Linked DNA regions of Candidatus Ruthia magnifica str. Cm (Calyptogena magnifica). The main gene of each other region encodes a partner of the protein of the gene in region 2 in a complex. Links are inferred from orthologs where the notes say so. Each region holds a gene or a part of one and is shown on either strand. Other genes may lie near its edges.

Evidence for each region.
Region 1: the proteins of tsaB (region 2) and tsaD are in contact, whole or in part, in a solved structure (PDB 4WQ4), measured with the Escherichia coli proteins. The link is inferred for Candidatus Ruthia magnifica str. Cm (Calyptogena magnifica) from one-to-one orthologs.

Annotation. Positions count from the first base shown.
Region 1 is NC_008610.1:1,039,507-1,048,938, reverse strand. What follows is about bases 4,043-7,028. They hold tsaD (tRNA (adenosine(37)-N6)-threonylcarbamoyltransferase complex transferase subunit TsaD), read left to right. Parts: upstream 4,043-5,003; coding sequence 5,004-6,053; downstream 6,054-7,028. Other genes in these bases: lptB (LPS export ABC transporter ATP-binding protein), read left to right, coding at 4,265-4,990. Outside these bases: metE (5-methyltetrahydropteroyltriglutamate--homocysteine S-methyltransferase), read left to right, coding at 1-2,072; tRNA pseudouridine(38-40) synthase TruA, read right to left, coding at 2,074-2,817; RMAG_RS04875 (diacylglycerol kinase), read left to right, coding at 2,865-3,221; RMAG_RS04870 (biotin--[acetyl-CoA-carboxylase] ligase), read left to right, coding at 3,200-3,952; RMAG_RS04855 (VOC family protein), read left to right, coding at 8,032-8,463; hisA (1-(5-phosphoribosyl)-5-[(5-phosphoribosylamino)methylideneamino]imidazole-4-carboxamide isomerase), read left to right, coding at 9,061-9,432.
Region 2 is NC_008610.1:705,509-714,866, forward strand. Bases 4,266-7,177 are described here. They hold tsaB (tRNA (adenosine(37)-N6)-threonylcarbamoyltransferase complex dimerization subunit type 1 TsaB), read right to left. Parts: upstream 6,096-7,177; coding sequence 5,436-6,095; downstream 4,266-5,435. Other genes in these bases: ccmE (cytochrome c maturation protein CcmE), read right to left, coding at 4,266-4,478; ccmD (heme exporter protein CcmD), read right to left, coding at 4,472-4,648; RMAG_RS03300 (heme ABC transporter permease), read right to left, coding at 4,648-5,388; RMAG_RS03310 (transglycosylase domain-containing protein), read right to left, coding at 6,100-6,699; rpsF (30S ribosomal protein S6), read left to right, coding at 6,907-7,177. Outside these bases: RMAG_RS03265 (enoyl-ACP reductase FabI), read left to right, coding at 1-124; RMAG_RS03270 (hypothetical protein), read right to left, coding at 289-690; RMAG_RS03275 (SurA N-terminal domain-containing protein), read right to left, coding at 919-2,766; RMAG_RS06260 (hypothetical protein), read right to left, coding at 3,222-3,332; RMAG_RS06030 (DsbE family thiol:disulfide interchange protein), read right to left, coding at 3,527-3,889; RMAG_RS06035 (hypothetical protein), read right to left, coding at 3,868-4,056; more of ccmE, read right to left, coding at 4,056-4,265; more of rpsF, read left to right, coding at 7,178-7,248; rpsR (30S ribosomal protein S18), read left to right, coding at 7,248-7,502; rplI (50S ribosomal protein L9), read left to right, coding at 7,512-7,964; dnaB (replicative DNA helicase), read left to right, coding at 7,995-9,358. UniProt on the Escherichia coli protein: Required for the formation of a threonylcarbamoyl group on adenosine at position 37 (t(6)A37) in tRNAs that read codons beginning with adenine.

The DNA.
Region 1 (9,432 bases), 330 kb from region 2 along the record:
ATATGAGTTTTTTATTAGGTAATATCCCAAAACGTGCTGAAAATTTATCAGATAATGAGCTAGATAACTATTTTCGAGTAGCGCGTGGGCGCGCCTTTATTAATGAGTCTGAGCGTACTTGTATTCAAGCGGGTGAGATGACCAAATGGTTTGACACCAATTATCACTATATTGTACCAGAATTTAGTCAAGAGACAAACTTTGCACTCCAAGCACAACGTCTGATTGCACAAATTAGACAAGCGCAAGCGCAAGGTGTAAAGGTTAAGCCTGTTGTTATTGGCCCAGTCACTTACTTATGGTTAGGCAAGTCTAAAGATAAAATCAATAAACTAGATTTATTAGACTCATTGGTTAAAGTGTATACGCAATTATTTGATGAATTGGTAAAGTTAGGCATAGAGTGGATACAGGTTGATGAACCTATTTTGGTCACAGAATTAGAAACAGATTGGCAAGTGGCGTTTAGGAAGGCTTATGATATATTGGCAAATAGTCCGATTAAATTGTTACTTGTTAGTTATTTTGGTACTTTACAGGATAATTTAAGCTTTGCTTGTGGCTTACCTATTGACGGGTTACATATTGATGCAATTAATGCAAAAGATGAGGTTCAATTGCTGATTGATAGTCTATCAGATGATAAAATTTTATCATTGGGTGTGGTAAATGGTCGTAATATTTGGAAAACAGATTTAAGTACAACCTTGTTGTGGCTAGAACCTATTCACCAGCAATTACAAAATAGATTATGGCTAGCCCCGTCTTGCTCATTATTGCACGTGCCTGTGGATTTAGACAGCGAGCAAGAACTGAATGACGATATTAAATCATGGCTTGGGTTTGCTGTGCAAAAATTAGAAGAACTAAGCTTATTAGCACAAGCACTTAATCAAGGTCAAGCAAGTGTAACTAAAGAAATAGCAAATAATATTGATGCCATTAATTCTAAAAAATATTCACCACTTGTGCATAACGCTAAAGTTAAAGAACGCATTGCTAAAGTAAATGATGAACTGGGTAATCGTCAATCTGATTATAAGAGTAGAACAAAATTGCAAAGTGAAAAATTTAACTTACCTTTATATCCAACCACGACCATTGGTTCGTTTCCACAAACGCTAGAGATTAGACAAGCCAGACACGATTATAAATTGGGTAAATTATCAGCAGAGCAATATATGCAAACGATGCGTTCTGAAATTAGGTATTGTGTGCAAGTGCAAGAACACTTGGGTTTAGATGTTTTGGTGCATGGTGAACCTGAACGTAATGACATGGTGGAATATTTTGGACAACAACTAAGTGGCTATGTATTTAGTCAATTTGGTTGGGTGCAATCTTATGGTTCGCGTTGTGTCAAGCCACCGATTATTTTTGGTGATATTTTTCGTCCAAAACCCATGACGCTAGATTGGATAACCTACGCTCAGTCACTCACTAATAAGCCTATGAAAGGCATGATTACAGGCCCTGTTACGATGTTGAATTGGTCATTTGTGCGTGATGACCAGCCAAGAGCGACAACATGTTTGCAGTTGTCTTTGGCTATTAGAGATGAGGTATTGGACCTTGAAAAATCTAATATAAATATCATTCAGATTGATGAAGCGGCATTAAGAGAGGGTTTGCCACTGCGAAAATCTCAGTGGCAAACTTATCTTGATTGGGCAATTAGGGCTTATCGAGTCAGTGCTAATGGTGTAAGTGATGAAACTCAAATTCACACACATATGTGTTATTCAGAATTTAATGATATTATTGAGGCAATAGCGCAGATGGATGCTGATGTTATCACTATTGAGACTTCTCGCTCGGACATGGAATTATTAGATATATTTGATGAGTTTGATTATCCTAATGAAATAGGCCCAGGCGTTTATGACATTCATTCTCCTAATATTCCTTCGGTTGATTCTATAGTTGAACTCATGCAAAAAGCGGCAAAGTACATCCCTATTAAAAGACTATGGGTCAATCCTGATTGTGGCTTAAAAACTAGACATTGGGATGAGGTAAATCTTGCATTAACTAATATGGTGTTAGCCAGCCAACAGCTTCGAAAAAATTGATTTATAAATTGGAGTAAAAAGCTTTAATAAAGTAAAGACCATGGGACGGGGCGGCAGGGGCGGCTTGCTTGCGCTGCTTATTATCCAGTATCTCTTTCACCCATTCAATGGATTTTTCACCTTTACCCACTTTGAGTAATGTGCCAACAATGTTGCGTACCATATGATGTAAAAAGGCATCGGCTTTTATGTCTAGTAGAATGTTGTCATCACATTTGTTTAGTTTTATAAATTCAATGGTTTTAATGGAGGATTTCGCTTGACATAAACTACCTCTGAAGGCTGAAAAGTTATGTTTGCCAATTAAATATTTACTGGCTTTATTCATTGCCATTATGTCCAATTTTTTTGATTCCCATAATGAATGAGCTGTTATGATGGAACAGCGAACTTTTGTGTTGTGTATTTTGTAGTTGTATTGTCTAGCAATGGCACTAAATCGTGCGTGGAAATTATCATTAACATGTTTTACCCAAGTGAAATTAACATCACTTGGTAGATTAGCATTGCCACCAAATAGCCAAACTTTATTTTCGCGCTTAATGTTGGTTTCAAAGTGAATAACCTGGCAGGTGGCATGCACGCCAGCATCGGTTCTACCAGAACAAAATACCCTAACGGGGTGATTGGCAACGCTTGATAGAGCCTGTTCAACTACTTGCTGAACAGTGCGGATGTTAGGTTTTTGACACTGCCATCCGTGGAAGTTTGTGCCTAAGTATGCAACACCTAATGCTATTTTCATGATTCAATTTTTTGGTAAAATTAAGTTAACTATTTAAATGAGTTTACATGAAAAATGAACGAACAGGGCTGGGTAGAATTATCAATGCTTTTGGCTTTTCTATGAAGGGCTTAAAGTTTTGTTATCAATCTGAAATAGCTTTTAGGCAAGAATTATGGTTAAGTATTGTGTTAATTCCTTTGGCATTTTTCTTAGGGGACTCATCCGTTGATAAGGTGCTATTAATTGCGCCTATATTTTTAGTGTTAATTATTGAAGTTTTAAACTCATCTATTGAATCAGTGGTTGATAGAATTGGTGATGGATATCACGTATTATCGGGTGCTGCAAAGGATATGGGCTCTGCAGCGGTGTGGTTGTCATTAACTCTACTTGTTATATCATGGTTAATTATTCTGATTTAGTTAATTATTTGAGCGATGATGTTGAATGCTTTACTTTTGATTCAATATCCAGTACCAACGACTATCTATCTCAGTTAGCCTTTTGCACAAAAACACAAATTTGCATTGCTTCTGAGCAAACTCGTGGAAAGGGTCAATACAACCGAACGTGGTTGAGCCAGAAAGATACAAGCATTATTTTATCAATTCGCTATGTTTTTCCTAGTAATATTTCATTGAACGGGTTAAGCTTGGTGATTGGTCTAGCATTGGTTGATGTGTTAGAAAAATACGGTATTTCTGATTTGAAACTTAAATGGCCAAATGATGTTTATTTTGAAGATAGGAAATTGGCAGGTATTTTGATTGAGAATTCACTACAAGGCGATTATCAATCAGTCATTATTGGTTTGGGGCTGAATGTTAATTTTAATCAAAATTTTCAGTGCGAAACATCTTGGATAGATCTGAAACAAATAATTTCAACGCCGATTGATAAGCTCAATTTGAGTAAAAATTTAATTAACAAAATTTTAGAATATTTTGATATTTTTGAATCAAGTGGTTTTGATGAGTTTTATGCTAAGTGGGCGAAAGTAGATTATTTATTAGATAAACAAGTTAAGCATATAAGCAAGAGACAGTTATTTAACGGTACTTGCCTTGGGATCAATCATCAAGGCGTTTTGTTGGTTGAAACTCAATACGGCGTTAAATCGATTTATTCATCTGAGTTTTTACATCTTTGTTAGTGTTGATTGGCGTAATATTTACTTTTGTGCCTGTCATTGAAACACCACCTAAGGCAAGAGTTATTTTTTATGAATAACTCTTGGTGTACTTATATCGCCAGTAACGTTACCATTATTAGTAATGACAATTTTTTTCACTTGCTTCAATATTGCCATTGATATTAACAATTTTAGCAGATTCTCATATCACCGCCAGTTCATTGTGTGCTAACACTTGCTTGTTCTTGATTATTATTTTGTTTAGGTTTTTAGTATTAAATATAATAACTGTTTAACTGTTAAAATCGTTAATTATGATCAGTATCAATCATTATGTCTAGTAATGTTCTAAGCATACAAAATATTAGTAAATCTTACGCAGGTAGGAGTGTGGTTAACGATGTTTCATTTTTTGTACAAGGTGGTAAGGTAGTTGGATTATTAGGTCCGAATGGTGCGGGGAAAACTACTTGTTTTTATATTACTTGTGGCTTGGTTAGGGCAAATTCAGGTCAAGTATCTTTGAACAAAAAAAGAATTGATCATTTGCCTATGCATAAGCGTGCTGATTTAGGGCTTGGTTACTTACCCCAAGAGCCTTCTATTTTTCGTAAGCTTTCTGTGGAAGATAACATTATGGCGGTGTTAGAATTAAACTTTAGTCTCAATAAAAAGCAAAGAGTTCATCGATTAGAAGAGTTGTTGGCAGAATTTAATATTAAACATATTCATCATATTAAAGGTATTAGCCTGTCTGGCGGTGAAAGAAGAAGAGTAGAAATTGCTAGAGCGCTGGCAACGAATCCAAAATTTGTACTACTTGATGAGCCATTTGCAAGCGTTGATCCAATTTCTGTTGGTGATATTCAAAAAATTATTTACCACTTAAAAAATAAAGATATTGGTATCTTAATTACGGATCATAATTATCGTGAAATGCTGGATACTTGTGACTACTCCTATGTGCTACACAATGGTGTGATTATTGCACAGGGTAATAAAGAGCAAATTCTTTACAATGAAAAAGTTCGTGAAGTTTATTTAGGCGGGCATGACTAGTTCTGTCTCTACAATGCACAATAATCAGGATCAACAAACCACTCAACTTGACTTTATTACGTTGGGCATAGAAAGCTCTTGTGATGAAACAGGTATTGGCTTGTATCATTCTGAGCTAGGTCTTATTGGGCACGAATTATTTTCATCCGTTAAAATTCATGCTGAGTATGGTGGTGTGGTTCCAGAGCTAGCATCACGTGATCATATTCAAAGAGTGTTGCCTTTAATTAAAGCAGTTTTAGCAGACGTAAAATTTACTCTGCAAGATTTAAGTGGTATTGCCTATACAGCCGGACCTGGCTTAGCAGGTGCACTTTTGGTAGGGTGTGCTGTGGCTAAATCTTTAGCTTGGAGTTTGGATATTCCATCCTTGGCTGTGCACCATATGGAAGGACATTTGTTAACTCCTTTACTAGAAGAATCTCAGCCTGAATTTCCCTTTGTAGCTTTATTGGTTTCAGGTGGTCATACCATGCTGATTGATGTTAAAGCTATTGGTCAATATAAAATTCTGGGCGAATCTTTAGATGATGCAGTGGGTGAGGCATTTGATAAAACAGCAAAGATTTTAGGTTTGGGCTATCCTGGCGGTCCTGCTTTAGCGATGCTTGCTGAGCAAGGCAACTACGGTGCATTTAAGTTTCCATGTCCTATGGTTGGTCGTCCTGGCCTTGATTTTAGCTTCAGTGGGCTTAAAACATTTGTACGTAATACTTTTGCCAAGTATCCTAGCAAAAAAGAAGATATTGCTAAAGCCTTTGAAGTGGCTACTACACAAACGCTCATGATTAAATGCAGAAGAGCGTTGGAACAAACTAAATACGCAACACTTGTAGTTGCAGGTGGAGTTAGTGCAAACTTGTCTTTACGTAAAAAGCTTAACCAAATGGGTCAAAAGTTGGATGTAAATGTCTTTTATCCAAGGCAAGAGTTTTGTACTGATAATGGCGCTATGATAGCCTTAGTTGGGTATTTTCGACTAAGCCACGGGCAGCATGACACTCATCATGAAATTAATATCAAGCCCAGATGGAGTTTAGAAGAATTAAGTCAAATTGAGTAAACTAAGCAAATTATTTACTCGTGTATCAAATAGGGCTTGATGCGTCATTGGTAGCTATTGAAGCGCATATTTTAGGTGACTTGCCTGAAGGCGTAGTGTGTGAGCAAAGACTACAATTATGATCTCAAAATTGAAATCAATATGCACTTGTTGACAAAGCCATTATTTACCCATATGTTTATTTTCTTAAAATATGTGATTTTTACAAGATGTTAATAATTTTTCTCAAGTTAAGGAACGGCATTACGCAAAACGTGCACTTAAAATTGCTGAAAGTAGTGGTGCATAATTTACTTTTAATCAGTCTGTCTAGTTCAGTAAAAATAATATTGGCAAGATGTTTACCAATCATGTCGCCACTAAGTGTCGATAAAGTCTTAGAATGCACTTTTATTCACAGGTAAAATTTTACTAGCATTTTTTTAGACGAATTATTCTAACTTTCTCGAGGTGTTCTAGAAAGTTTACGCCAACCCCTAAAAAACGGAAAAATCTACCTATCTCGGATTGTCTAATAAGTCACTTTCCTGTAAATTTATAACTTATTGACGCAATGAGTATCTGTATGTGTGGATTCTATGGCGACGGCACCAGTAAATGCTACTATACAACAGACTAAATTACCAAATATAAAAACAAAATATCAGGTTCGCTTTTGGATAGAATTGATATGATGTTAGACGTGTTACCTTTGCTCAAAGAAGCATTACTTAATAAAAATACTTAAAATAGCGAGACCAATGAAATTATCAGAAAAAGAGTTATTAAGGCTTACAATATTCAATTAAAAAAGACAAGGTAAACCTAACGACAAACTTACATTTGGTTAAATAGAAAAACTAGTTGCCATAAGTCAAGACAACAACCATTATTTAGTGTTATTGAAAAATTTATTTAATTGAGATAATTAAGTGCCGGCGATTTGATAACTAAAACACCAACAAAGTATGATTTTAATACTTATCGACTTATTCGTTTGTTTTTATTGTGTTGAAACTTATGGATTGGTAGCAATTTAGTTAGGTGTTGCTAACTAGAGTTTTAATAAATAATGCAATGCTTTTGTTTTTCAAATTTTCTTTCTGATATGCAATCTATATGTTATTAGCGCTTTTAGGTAAATTTTTAATTTCTAGCTTTCCTTCTTTGATTGCATCAACACAAATGTAGAAAGGCAGTATACTAATACCATTGTTCAACAATTTTAACAGCATTCTTCAAAATTTTTATGAAAATAACAAAAATAATTATCTTGAAAATAGAAAATCATTACTTTACGGGCGTTCTATTACATTTTTTACAAATGATAAAAAATAGTATCTGAGTAAAAGAAGAATATGCGTTTCTTTTAGAGGATGAGTTTCTTAAAAAGAGTGCAAATTATATTAAAGTAAGTGAATAGCCGTATTGAAGTTGATGACAATATTTTTGCAGGAGCAAATAATAGTATGATTGTTGCTCTTGTAGATTATGAATGAAAAGGTGATAAAAGAAATATTAGAAGTTTGTAAGGCATGACTGAACAACAATTATATTTTTAAGATTTTTTCTCTAAAATTGATAAAAAGAGTTAGTTACTTTACTACAATTTTTTGTAAGTAAAACTTTAATGTATGGTTTGTATTCTGGAATCTAGGTGGTATTTGACTCAAATTAGTAGTTGCTTATAGTTTCTGATAAAAAATCAATTTGTACAATTTGCGATAAAAATAAAATTTTAATCATTTCTGAAATGTATTTTGAGGATTAAAGTCGAAAATTAAAATGTTAAAGTCGCTTTATAAACAAGTAAATGAACAAAAAATCTCATGGTTTTTTATGATTATAATTTGCTTAATGTTAGGCATTCTAATGATATGGGTATAAAATATAGGAGCATTTAGAGACTATAAAAAATAAATTAATTGATATTCATATGGTGTCAAAGTTCCTCAAGTCAATTGAGAAAATTCAATTCTGTGAACAATAGGAAATAAGCATGAAGTATTTACATACCATGATTAGAGCAACTAATCTGGATAAAACATTGCATTTTTATTGTGATGTTTTAGGGTTGATTGAAGTTAGTAGGAAGAATTATCCACAGGAGGAGTTCACGCTTATTTTTTTGGCAGCAGATGAAGATGTTAATTATCCAAACTCCACATTAATTGAAATTACTCATAATTGGAATAAAGAGAAATATGTTGAAGGGAGGAATTTTGGACACTTAGCATTTAGAGTAAAAAATATATATGGGACATGCAAGCAGTTGATGGATGCAGGTGTTGTTATTAATTTTCCGCCTAAAAATGGGCATATGGCTTTTGTGCGCTCACCTGATAATATATCAATTGAACTATTGCAAGAGGGTGATGCATTGGAAATACAAGAACCATGGGTTAGCATGCCGACCATTGGTGAATGGTAAGTGTTCATAATAGTTACTAATTAAGCAAAATATAAAATGTTTAAAAGTAAAGTACAGCGTATTCTTTATGCGCTAATAACGACTTTCCATGTTTGGGCTTACTTCTTTGTTTATGAATTTAATAGATTTCGGTTTTAATTCTAACGTAATTTCTATTTGGATTAAGTTTGGGCTATAGAATTTTTTATAGTACTTCCTTTGATTTCGCCCCGCTCTATTGCTAAAAATATAGTCTTAGTGATTAATGGCAATAAATAAGGACAAAGGAAAGAGTAATGCCAAACTATAAATGCTTTATAAAGACTTCACTTAAATTAATAGGTTTATATTCTTAAGATTATTGGTTAAATATACTTTTCTTTTGCTAAAAGAAGCACTACTTGGTTAAAAAAATTAATAGAGTGAGCAAGGATTTAAAAGCTATAATGCGTAACTAGAAAGACAAGAAAAAATAAGTGGTTATTTAGAAGGTGTGATTAATAAATTGTACCTATCTGCTAGGATTTGTTATCATATTTTAAAAATGGTGAGAATACTAATTAGCAATATTTAGTTGAAGTGATTGGATATTGCTGACACAATAATTAAGAGAAAAGTATGATTGTTATTCCAGCAATAGATTTAAAAAATGGGCAATGCGTTCGTTTAAGACAGGGTTTGATGGAAGATACGACGGTATTTTCTGACAGCCCCGTTGAAATGGCGGAACAGTGGGTAAAACAAGGTGCACGCAGAGTGCACTTGGTGGATCTTAATGGCGCATTTGAAGGAAGGCCTGTCAATGTATCTAGTGTAACTGAAGTTGTATCAGCATTTCCTGATTTACCGGTGCAAATTGGAGGCGGTATTCGTAACATGCAGATTGCGAATGCTTATATTGAAGCAGGCATTGATTATTTGATTATTGGCACGATGGCGGTAACAAATCCTGAATTTGTGTCTGAGTTGTGTCGTGAATTCCCTAGCAAG
Region 2 (9,358 bases):
CGTAACCACTGAAGAAGTGGGCAATGCTGCTGCATTCTTGTGTTCTGATTTAGCCTCAGGCATCACTGGCGAAATAACTTATGTTGATTCTGGTTATAACTTTTATGACAAAGGCCCAAACTAATAAATAAAAACAACCACTAATCAAATAAACCCTGCCTCTAAAAACCTATAGAGACTAACAAAGGATTGTTTTTAAAGGTACTCTATGATATTGACTTTTACTTGTTTTAAAATACTTTTTATGCCTTCTTGCCAACGAAAAATAGCCATACGTTTTTCATTCGTTTAAACCAATGATAAGAGTCTAATTGGTGACATGGTAATCATTAAAGTATATGTGCCCCTTCTATTACTGTAATCCTTAATAGAAAAATGGCATAATTTAAAAAAATTTATCGGATTTATAATAACATTCATTAAGCGCAAAATAACAATGCTGTAAGTAAGCTGGCTTGTAATGATAGACTCTGGTTCTAATAGTTTTATCAAAACTAACCAAACATATGAAAATTTCGCATTAACACGTTCAATTAAAAGCTCTTCATGTCCTGTAAATACTGAATCAGATAACAATATCATGTGCAATATTAATTTAATCATTTGGTCTTTTGCTAAATATAAAAGTCCTAATTTAGCAAATATTGATGACAAGCCACCTATTCTTTTACCAAGAAAAAAAATTTCCAATACCTTTAACCCGTGACATCTTTGATAATACTGTTCATAAGAGTATATTATTTAGTTTCAATATTACCTGTCGTATTGTAAACATCTATCAGAATAGTTTTGGCAATGCTTGAACTGTATAATGGCAAAAGCCTAAAAACCTTGACAATTTTCACAAAATTCGCTATAAATTATTTTTTAAATTAAAGGAATACTATATTTTAATAGTTAAAAATAAATAATTCTAGATTATAAATTTCTACTAAAAATTTTAATTTTTGCTTGAGATTTAAGCGTTTCAAGGATATTTGCAAATATCTCATTTGATTCAAAAATTAATAAAGACCTTTCAAGAGTGGTATTAACTGTCTTTGTATCTGTCGTTTTAACACCTAATAATTTAATTATAACCACATTACTTTCATCCAAATCTTGAGCGCTATAGCTAAAATTACCATTAGTTGACTTAGCCAATGCAAACACTTTATTGATAATGGCCATCTTAACTTTGCTGGAATCTCGTTTCACCCAATCAACATGATTCCATTTAAGTTTATTCTTATTCATTAATTTTTTAAGTGTATCTTTATCATTATGAACCAATAAATCAACAACATTCTTGGCAAGATTATCAACAAAAATTTTAGCCAGTAGTGTCATTAAATGTGCATTAATTTCATCTTTAACTTCAATAAAGGATTTTTGTCTTTGTGCTAATTTTTCTCGTACACGAATAACCATTAATTTATTTTTTGATAATTCTAAAATTTCTGAGTTTTCACCTTTGTTAAGAACCGTATCACTAAATGCAGTAACAACAATTTTTTGGTTTAATTGAGTATTCTTCCTGTCAAAAAAATCACTCACTTGAAGCTTTAAATTCATTTGATCAACAATTTCCTCTAAATTTACCTCGTAAGCCAAGTGGGTTAATTGTTCAGTTAAACTGTAAAACACTTTTTGTGCTTGTGTTTGAGTGTATAAATCAAGTAATTCTGATTTAACCGCATCAAATGGTTTAAGTGTTTTGACTTTAATATTGTTAAGTTTAATAATATGATAACCGAACTCAGATTTAACTAAATCACTAACCTCGTTAAGTTTCATTGCAAATACTTTTTTCTCAAATTCTGGCAACATAACACCACGAGTAAAAAAGCCTAAATCTCCTGCGTTAGCTTTAGAAGCCGTATCTTGAGAGTATTGCTCAGCAAGTTTAGCAAATTTACCACCATTGTTTAATAGGGCAATAACTTTTTGTGCAGTTGATTTATCTTCAAGCAAAATATGTTGCGCTTGTCTTTCTTCCTCTCTAGTAAAACGCTCTTGCTCATCTTTATAAAAATTAAACAATTCATCATCACTTACTTTAATATTTTTTGAAATTTTATTTAATGACAACTCAACAAATTCTATTTTTACTTGCTCTGGTGCGAAAAATAACGCTTTTTTATTATTATAAAAATTTTTGACACTTTGCACATCAACCTTAACTTCTTTAACGTAATCATCAGCGTGAATAGCAATATAACTGAATTGTCGTTGTTGATCATTCAACTTTTGTAATTTCGCAAGTTCTGTTGGTATTACGAAAGCAGAATCTAATAAATTGTATTTAATTTGAGTTTCGGTTAATTCTTGTAACTTTATCGCCTCATATTTTATTGTTGTATAACCATTGAGTCTTAATAATTGCTTATATTTTTCTAATGAAAATCGCCCTTTTTTTTTGAATAAATTATTGGCTTGAATAATAGTATTAAGTTCATTGGCAGTTGTTTCATACGACAATTCGTTAGATAATTGCTCAAGCAAATATTTATCAATCATTTGATTAAGAATGGATTGCTTTAACATGGCATCAAATTCTGTGTCATATTTTTTGTCCAGCTCTTGTTGTAAGCGTCTTTTTTGCGGATTAAATTTTGCAAGAAATTCTGCTTTTGAGATGTCAACACCATCAACAGAAGCAATAACAATATTTGAAACACCAGTGAAGTATTCACTAATACCGAATAAAACAAAAGGAATGGTAATTAAACCAACAATTAAATAAGCGACCCAGCCCTTGGTTTTGTTTCTAATTGAACCTAGCATAATGATGTGTGTTAACGGTTAATTGATTAATAATCTAAAAACCGTTTATTTAATAAAAAACGAGAATTATAAACGAAAATATTTGTATTCTACATGGGTTTGTTATGTTTTTAAAATTCGGATGTTGGACAAATCGGAAACCATAACAAAGAAAAATTATGGCGGAGCGGACGGGGTTCGAACCCGCGACGTCCTGCGTGACAGGCAGGCACTCTAACCAGCTGAGCTACCGCTCCGAAATTTTTTTGGTGGGCGCTACAAGATTTGAACTTGTGACCCTCGCCTTGTAAGAGCGATGCTCTACCAACTGAGCTAAGCGCCCAAAAAATATATCCATTATACGAAGTACCGAACGAATTATACTTAAAAAAATTCTAAGAATTAACCGATTCTTTAAGTAATTTATCTGTTTTAAATGCAGACTTAGAAGTCTCAATTTGGATTACTTCGCCTGTTTAAGAATTACGAGTAGTATACGTTGTATGATCACGAATAACAAAACTGCCAAAATCTGTAATAGCTATATTATCGCTACTGGCTAATACTGAGGTAATTACGTCTATCATTGCATTCAATACATAAGCTTGCATCTACTTTTGTTAAATTGAAAATTTGTGCAATTTCTACAACTAAATCTGATTTATTCTTTTGTATATGAACCTTATTTTTATTTAAAAAACATCAAGCTTTAAATTAAACTTAAATTATTTATTAAATATCAGAACTGTCAATGGATCTTGATAAAAAATATACTAAATTTTTATCTTGTACTATTTTTTAGTTGGCTAATTAGTGGCAAGATCTGCCTTTCCCAAATTCGTGGCGTTAATTCACCAACACACTTAAAACGAATAATACCTTGCTGGTCGATAATAAAAGTTTCAGGTGTGGCATAGACGCCTAACTCAAGGCTAAGTTTACCTAATTGGTCAAATACAATCGAATCATACGGATTGCCAAGTCTAGTTAAAAAGATATTGCCATCATTTTTGGTGTCTTTGTAATTGATTCCCAATATTTGCAATGAATTAGTTTTGGCTATTTGCATGAGCATTTCATGTTCTACTCTACAAGTAACACACCAAGAAGCCCAAATATTAACTAAAGATATTTTTTTTTTAATTTATCTTGAATAGCATAAATTTCAGCAGTATTAAAGTCTTCAACTTGTAAATTTGGAAATGTTTTACCAATCAAAGGCGAAGGCAATTTTTTAGGATTAAGTCCAAGACCTATATATAAAAATACAGCTAATACAACAAATAAAACTAAAGGTAGAAATTTTTTCATTATTTATTTTTAGCTTTTTCTAATGCATCGGCCACTTCTGGTGGCATGTAGCTCTCATCATGCTTGGCGAGCACTTCAGTTGCTATGAAAATACCATTAATTAAAGAACCAGTTGTAATAATACCCTGACCTTCTTTAAATAAATCAGGCAAAATTCCTGAATAATTAACACGAAAGGTGTTGACATAATCGGTGACATCAAACGTAACTTTAACACCGTCACGCTTAACACTATTTTTAGCGACCATACCACCTAAACGAAAACTCTTACCTTTTGGGGCTTTGCCTTCGGTAACATCAGTAGGAGAAAAAAAGTACAATAAATTTTCGTTAAAGGCTTTTAAGCCTAAATAACCTGTCAAACTCACACCTATTACCAATAAAGCAACCAATGTCATTCTATTTTGTCGTTTTGTCATGATTGCCTCTCTCTTAAATATTTAATACGTAACTGTTTGATTGCATTTTTGTGAATAGAGTGCGTGCGTATAAATAAAGTTGCAATCACAATCAAGGTTGTCAAATAAGAAAACCAAATATAAAAAGCGTACTTTCCATACGGAAGAAAAGAAAAATATTCTGCTAAGATCACTATCTATGCTCCATAATTATTTTTTTAACCCAACTAGAGTTTTGCTCTGTCACCAATACCTCGTCTCTAGCCCTCATCAACATAAGCGTGCCATATAAAAACTTAAATGCTACGCCCATTAATAATAATGCAATCAACATATTAGCATCTTGAATAGCCACTTTATTAATACTGACTGATGCACCTTGGTGTAATGTATTCCACCACTTAACCGAATAATGAATAATAGGTAAATTAATCAAGCCCACAAGGGCCAATACTGAAGAGGCCTTAGATGCGGTTTTAGGATTGTCAAATGCATTATTAAGTGACATATAAGCCAAATATAAAAACAGCAAAATCAACTCTGAAGTTAGGCGTGCATCCCACACCCACCAAGCACCCCACATCGGCTTACCCCAAACTGCACCAGTAATCAAAGCTAAAAAAGTAAACGCCGTCCCAATGGGTGCTGACACTTTAGCAATTACATATGCTAATTTAATTTGCCAAATTAAGCCAATACCGCCAGAAATCACCAATACCAAATAAATAAACATACTCATCCATGCAACAGGCACATGAATAAACATAATACGATAAATCTCACCTTGCTGGTAATCAATAGGTGCAACAATCAATCCCCAGTACAAACCAATCAGTGTTAAAACAATGAAAGGAAATAAAAACCAAGGGATGATTTTTTGACTAATTTGATAAAAGTTTTTAGGCGAAGCAAACGCTTTAATCCATTTCCACATAAACCAATCCTGTTAGTTATTTAAACTTGAGACCTTTGATAAACACATTATTTTAGCGACTTATGCGCAACATTATTACGTAAATAAGTTGGCAATGCTAACTTATTGCTAAAATTAATGTTGTTGTTAATATGGACTAAGTAAAGTGCTATAAGGTTTTCAGCTTTTGGATAAAAATCGGCAATATAAGTACTAATGCCTGTTTGTTGAATAAGCTCATTTTCATAAGCACCCCATCCACTACCCACGCCAATAAAATCTTTTCCAAGTATGTCCACCTCATTAGGCTTTTGTAAACTTTCCTTAGATAAAACTTGGTTTTGATAAATACCCCAATATATCTCATTCATACGCGCATCAAATGCAATGGCAATCTTGTTAGTATTGTATTTTTTAAACGCACCAAATCCAAGTAACTCAAGTGTTGAAAACCCTATTGTAGGAATATCATGTGCCAATGATATACCCTGAACTACACTAACGCACATCCTAACTCCTGTAAAAGAACCAGGGCCTTTGGTGTAAATAATACCACCCAAGGCAGATGGTGATAATTGGCCCGCTTTAAAAACCTCATCACAAAGTGATAATATTAGACTTGAACTTTTCTCCACACCTTGAACAAAACGAGAAAATATTTTATCTTGAGTGTGCAGACTCACTGAACACGTATCAGTACATGTATCAATTGCCAATAAATTCATCATTTTGCTATTTTACAATTTTCTCAAACTTCTGATAGATAGATAAAACCAATTGCTTACGTTTAAGTAATCTTAACGAATGTCTAACTGGATGATAATAATCAGGACCTTTAACCAAAGCCACGAGCATAGCCATTTCTTCTAAGGATAACAATGCCAATTTTTTATTAAAATAAAACCGAGTAGCATTGGTAAAACCATTAATACTTATATTGCCTTTTTGACCTAAATATACAGTATTTATATAACGATTGAGTATGAATTTTTTATCAAACGAATGTTCTAATAATAATGCCATCAATGCTTCTTTAACTTTTCGCCCTAAACTTCGTTCTCTATTTAACAAGGTATTTTTGATTAACTGCATCGTTATGGTGCTCGCACCGCGAAGTGGCTTGTCATAAAATATATAGTCACGAACAACTCTAATAATTTCTTTAAAATCTACACCAGGATGTTTAAAAAATGATTGGTCTTCCACCAGTAAAAGCATATTAATCATCGATTTTGGTTGTTGCTCAAAACTCAAAGCATTTGTGCTTGTATTATAAGAGAACGCATCATAAAGCAACTGGCTTAAATGGTTTAAATACACGACAAAAATCACTGCACTTAGTAAAATTAGAGTGATGAAAAATTTTGTAATAGTTAATTGTTTAAACAAAATAGTAAAATTAGCTGAATTTTAACAAAATTCACTCAATATACATCGTTAAACGATTGTTAAAAACAAATAACTAGTATAAAATTCCCCCTTCCTTGCTTGAGAGCGCAGTGTTCCAAGTTACTATATAACCATAAGGAGACACAACTCATGAGACATTATGAGATTACACTTATTGTCCACCCTGATCAATCAGCTCAGGTAGGCACAATGATGGAGAAGTACAAAGAAATCATCACTACTGGTGGTGGTAAAATTCACAGAAAAGAAGACTGGGGGCGTAAACATTTAGCATACCCAATCAAAAAAATTTATAAAGCACATTACTTAATGATGAACATTGAATGCGATCAAGAGGTACTTGATAAGCTTAATTATAATTTTCGTTTTAACGATGCTATTCTTCGAAATTTAATCATTTCTGAAGATGGAGTAATCACCACACCTTCGATAATGATGGCTAATAAAGACAAAGAAAAGGGGAGATCATAATGGCCAAGCAAGTAAAAAGAAAACGCAGACCTCAAATTAAAATTAACACTTTTTGCCGTTTTACGGCAGCAGGTATTACAAGAATTGATTATAAAGATGTTGATACACTGCTTAAAAACATTAATGAAAGTGGAAAAATTACACCATCAAGAATGACAGGCACCAGTGCCAAATTTCAACGTCAACTAACAACTGCCATTAAAAGAGCTAGATTTTTAGCCCTTATTCCTTATACTGACAAACACAAAAAGTAGGAGTCTATCATGCAAGTAATTTTATTAGAAAAAATTCAAAAATTAGGCGACTTAGGCGATTTAGCCAATGTTAAGGCGGGCTATGCTCGTAACTTTTTAATTCCTCGAAGTAAAGTTAAGCCCGCAACTAAAACAAACTTGGCTAAATTTAAATTAATTAAAGCCGAACTACAGGCTAGCGAAGCTAAAATACTTAAAAATGCACAAGTGATTGAGAGTAAGATGACAGGTACTGTTTGTACCATTCAAGCCAATGCAGGGGAAGAGGGCAAATTGTTTGGTTCTATCAATACCAGTGATATTCAAATAAGCCTTGCAGCAAGCGGTTTTGAAGTTGAAAAGCGTAATATTAACATGCCCGAGACAATTCACCATACAGGTAAATATGAAATCAGTGTTGATTTACATACAGATATTACGGTGAGTATTAAAGTTGTTATTGAGGGCTTTCAAGAAGCATAAAAAGCCAACTAAAAGGTACTTTAAAAGCCAATGAATACCAAAAACGTCAAAATACCACCCAATTCAATTGAATCAGAACAATCTGTTTTAGGTGGCTTATTGCTACACAATGAAGCATGGGATCGTGTCGCAGATATTTTGACCGAGGCAGATTTTTACAATGCCTCGCATAGAATTATTTTTAATGCCATTACCATTCTATTACAACACGAGCAACCTGCTGACATTCTCACAGTTAAAGAACAAGTTAAAAAAATAGGCTCTGAAGAAACCATTGGTGGCTTTGTCTATTTAGCTCAAATTGCTGAAAATACCCCTAGTATTTCTAACATTGAAGCATATGCTAAACACGTACGCGAATTATCCGTTTATCGTCAACTGATTGTTGTTAGTCACGAAATTGCTGACACTGCCTATCATCCAAAAGAAATTGAAGTTCAGGAGCTTATTGATTTTTCTGAGAAAAAAATATTTGAAATTGCTGAACAAGTGACTCGTGGAAAACAAAACATTACTAATGTAAGAGACATTATTAAAGATGTTGTCAATCACGTACACGAAATGCAAGAATCTAGCAGCATAAGTGGTTTAGAAACTGGTTTTAGTGAATTAGATAAATTAACTTCTGGCTTACAAAATGGCGATTTAATTATCATTGCTGGACGCCCTTCTATGGGTAAAACTGCTCTTTCAATGAACATTATTGAGCACGTTGCTATTACTGCTAAAGAACCTAAACCAGTCGTAGTATTTAGTTTAGAGATGCCAACTGAACAGTTAGTAATGCGTATGATTTCATCATTTGGTCACATTGAAGGCTCAAAATTACGCAATACTATGACTGAAACTGACTGGAATAGCTTTAATCATGCCGTATTAGCCTTGGAAAAATCTACAGTTCTTATTGATGAAACCCCTTCCATTACACCAACAGAAATTCGCGCAAAATGTCGGCGACTAAAACGCCAATATCCTGACTTGGCACTAATTATGGTAGATTACTTACAACTGATGACCGTACATGGAAAAAATGAAAATAGGGTACAAGAAATCTCTGAAATTTCCCGTTCTCTTAAAGCCTTAGCCAAAGAAATTAACATACCCGTACTTGCTTTGTCACAACTTAACCGTGCTGTTGAATCACGCCCCAAGGCTGGTAAAGGTCGTATACCACAAATGTCTGATTTACGCGAATCAGGTTCAATTGAACAAGATGCTGATATTATTGGTTTTATTTATCGCGACCAACAATATCATGATGACACCTATTCAAATCCAGAAGAGGTAGGTAAGGCAGATTTAAAAATTGCCAAGCATAGGAACGGCGCTACTGGACTAATCAAACTAGCTTTTATTGGCGAATATGCACGATTTGAAAATTTAGCCAACGAAGA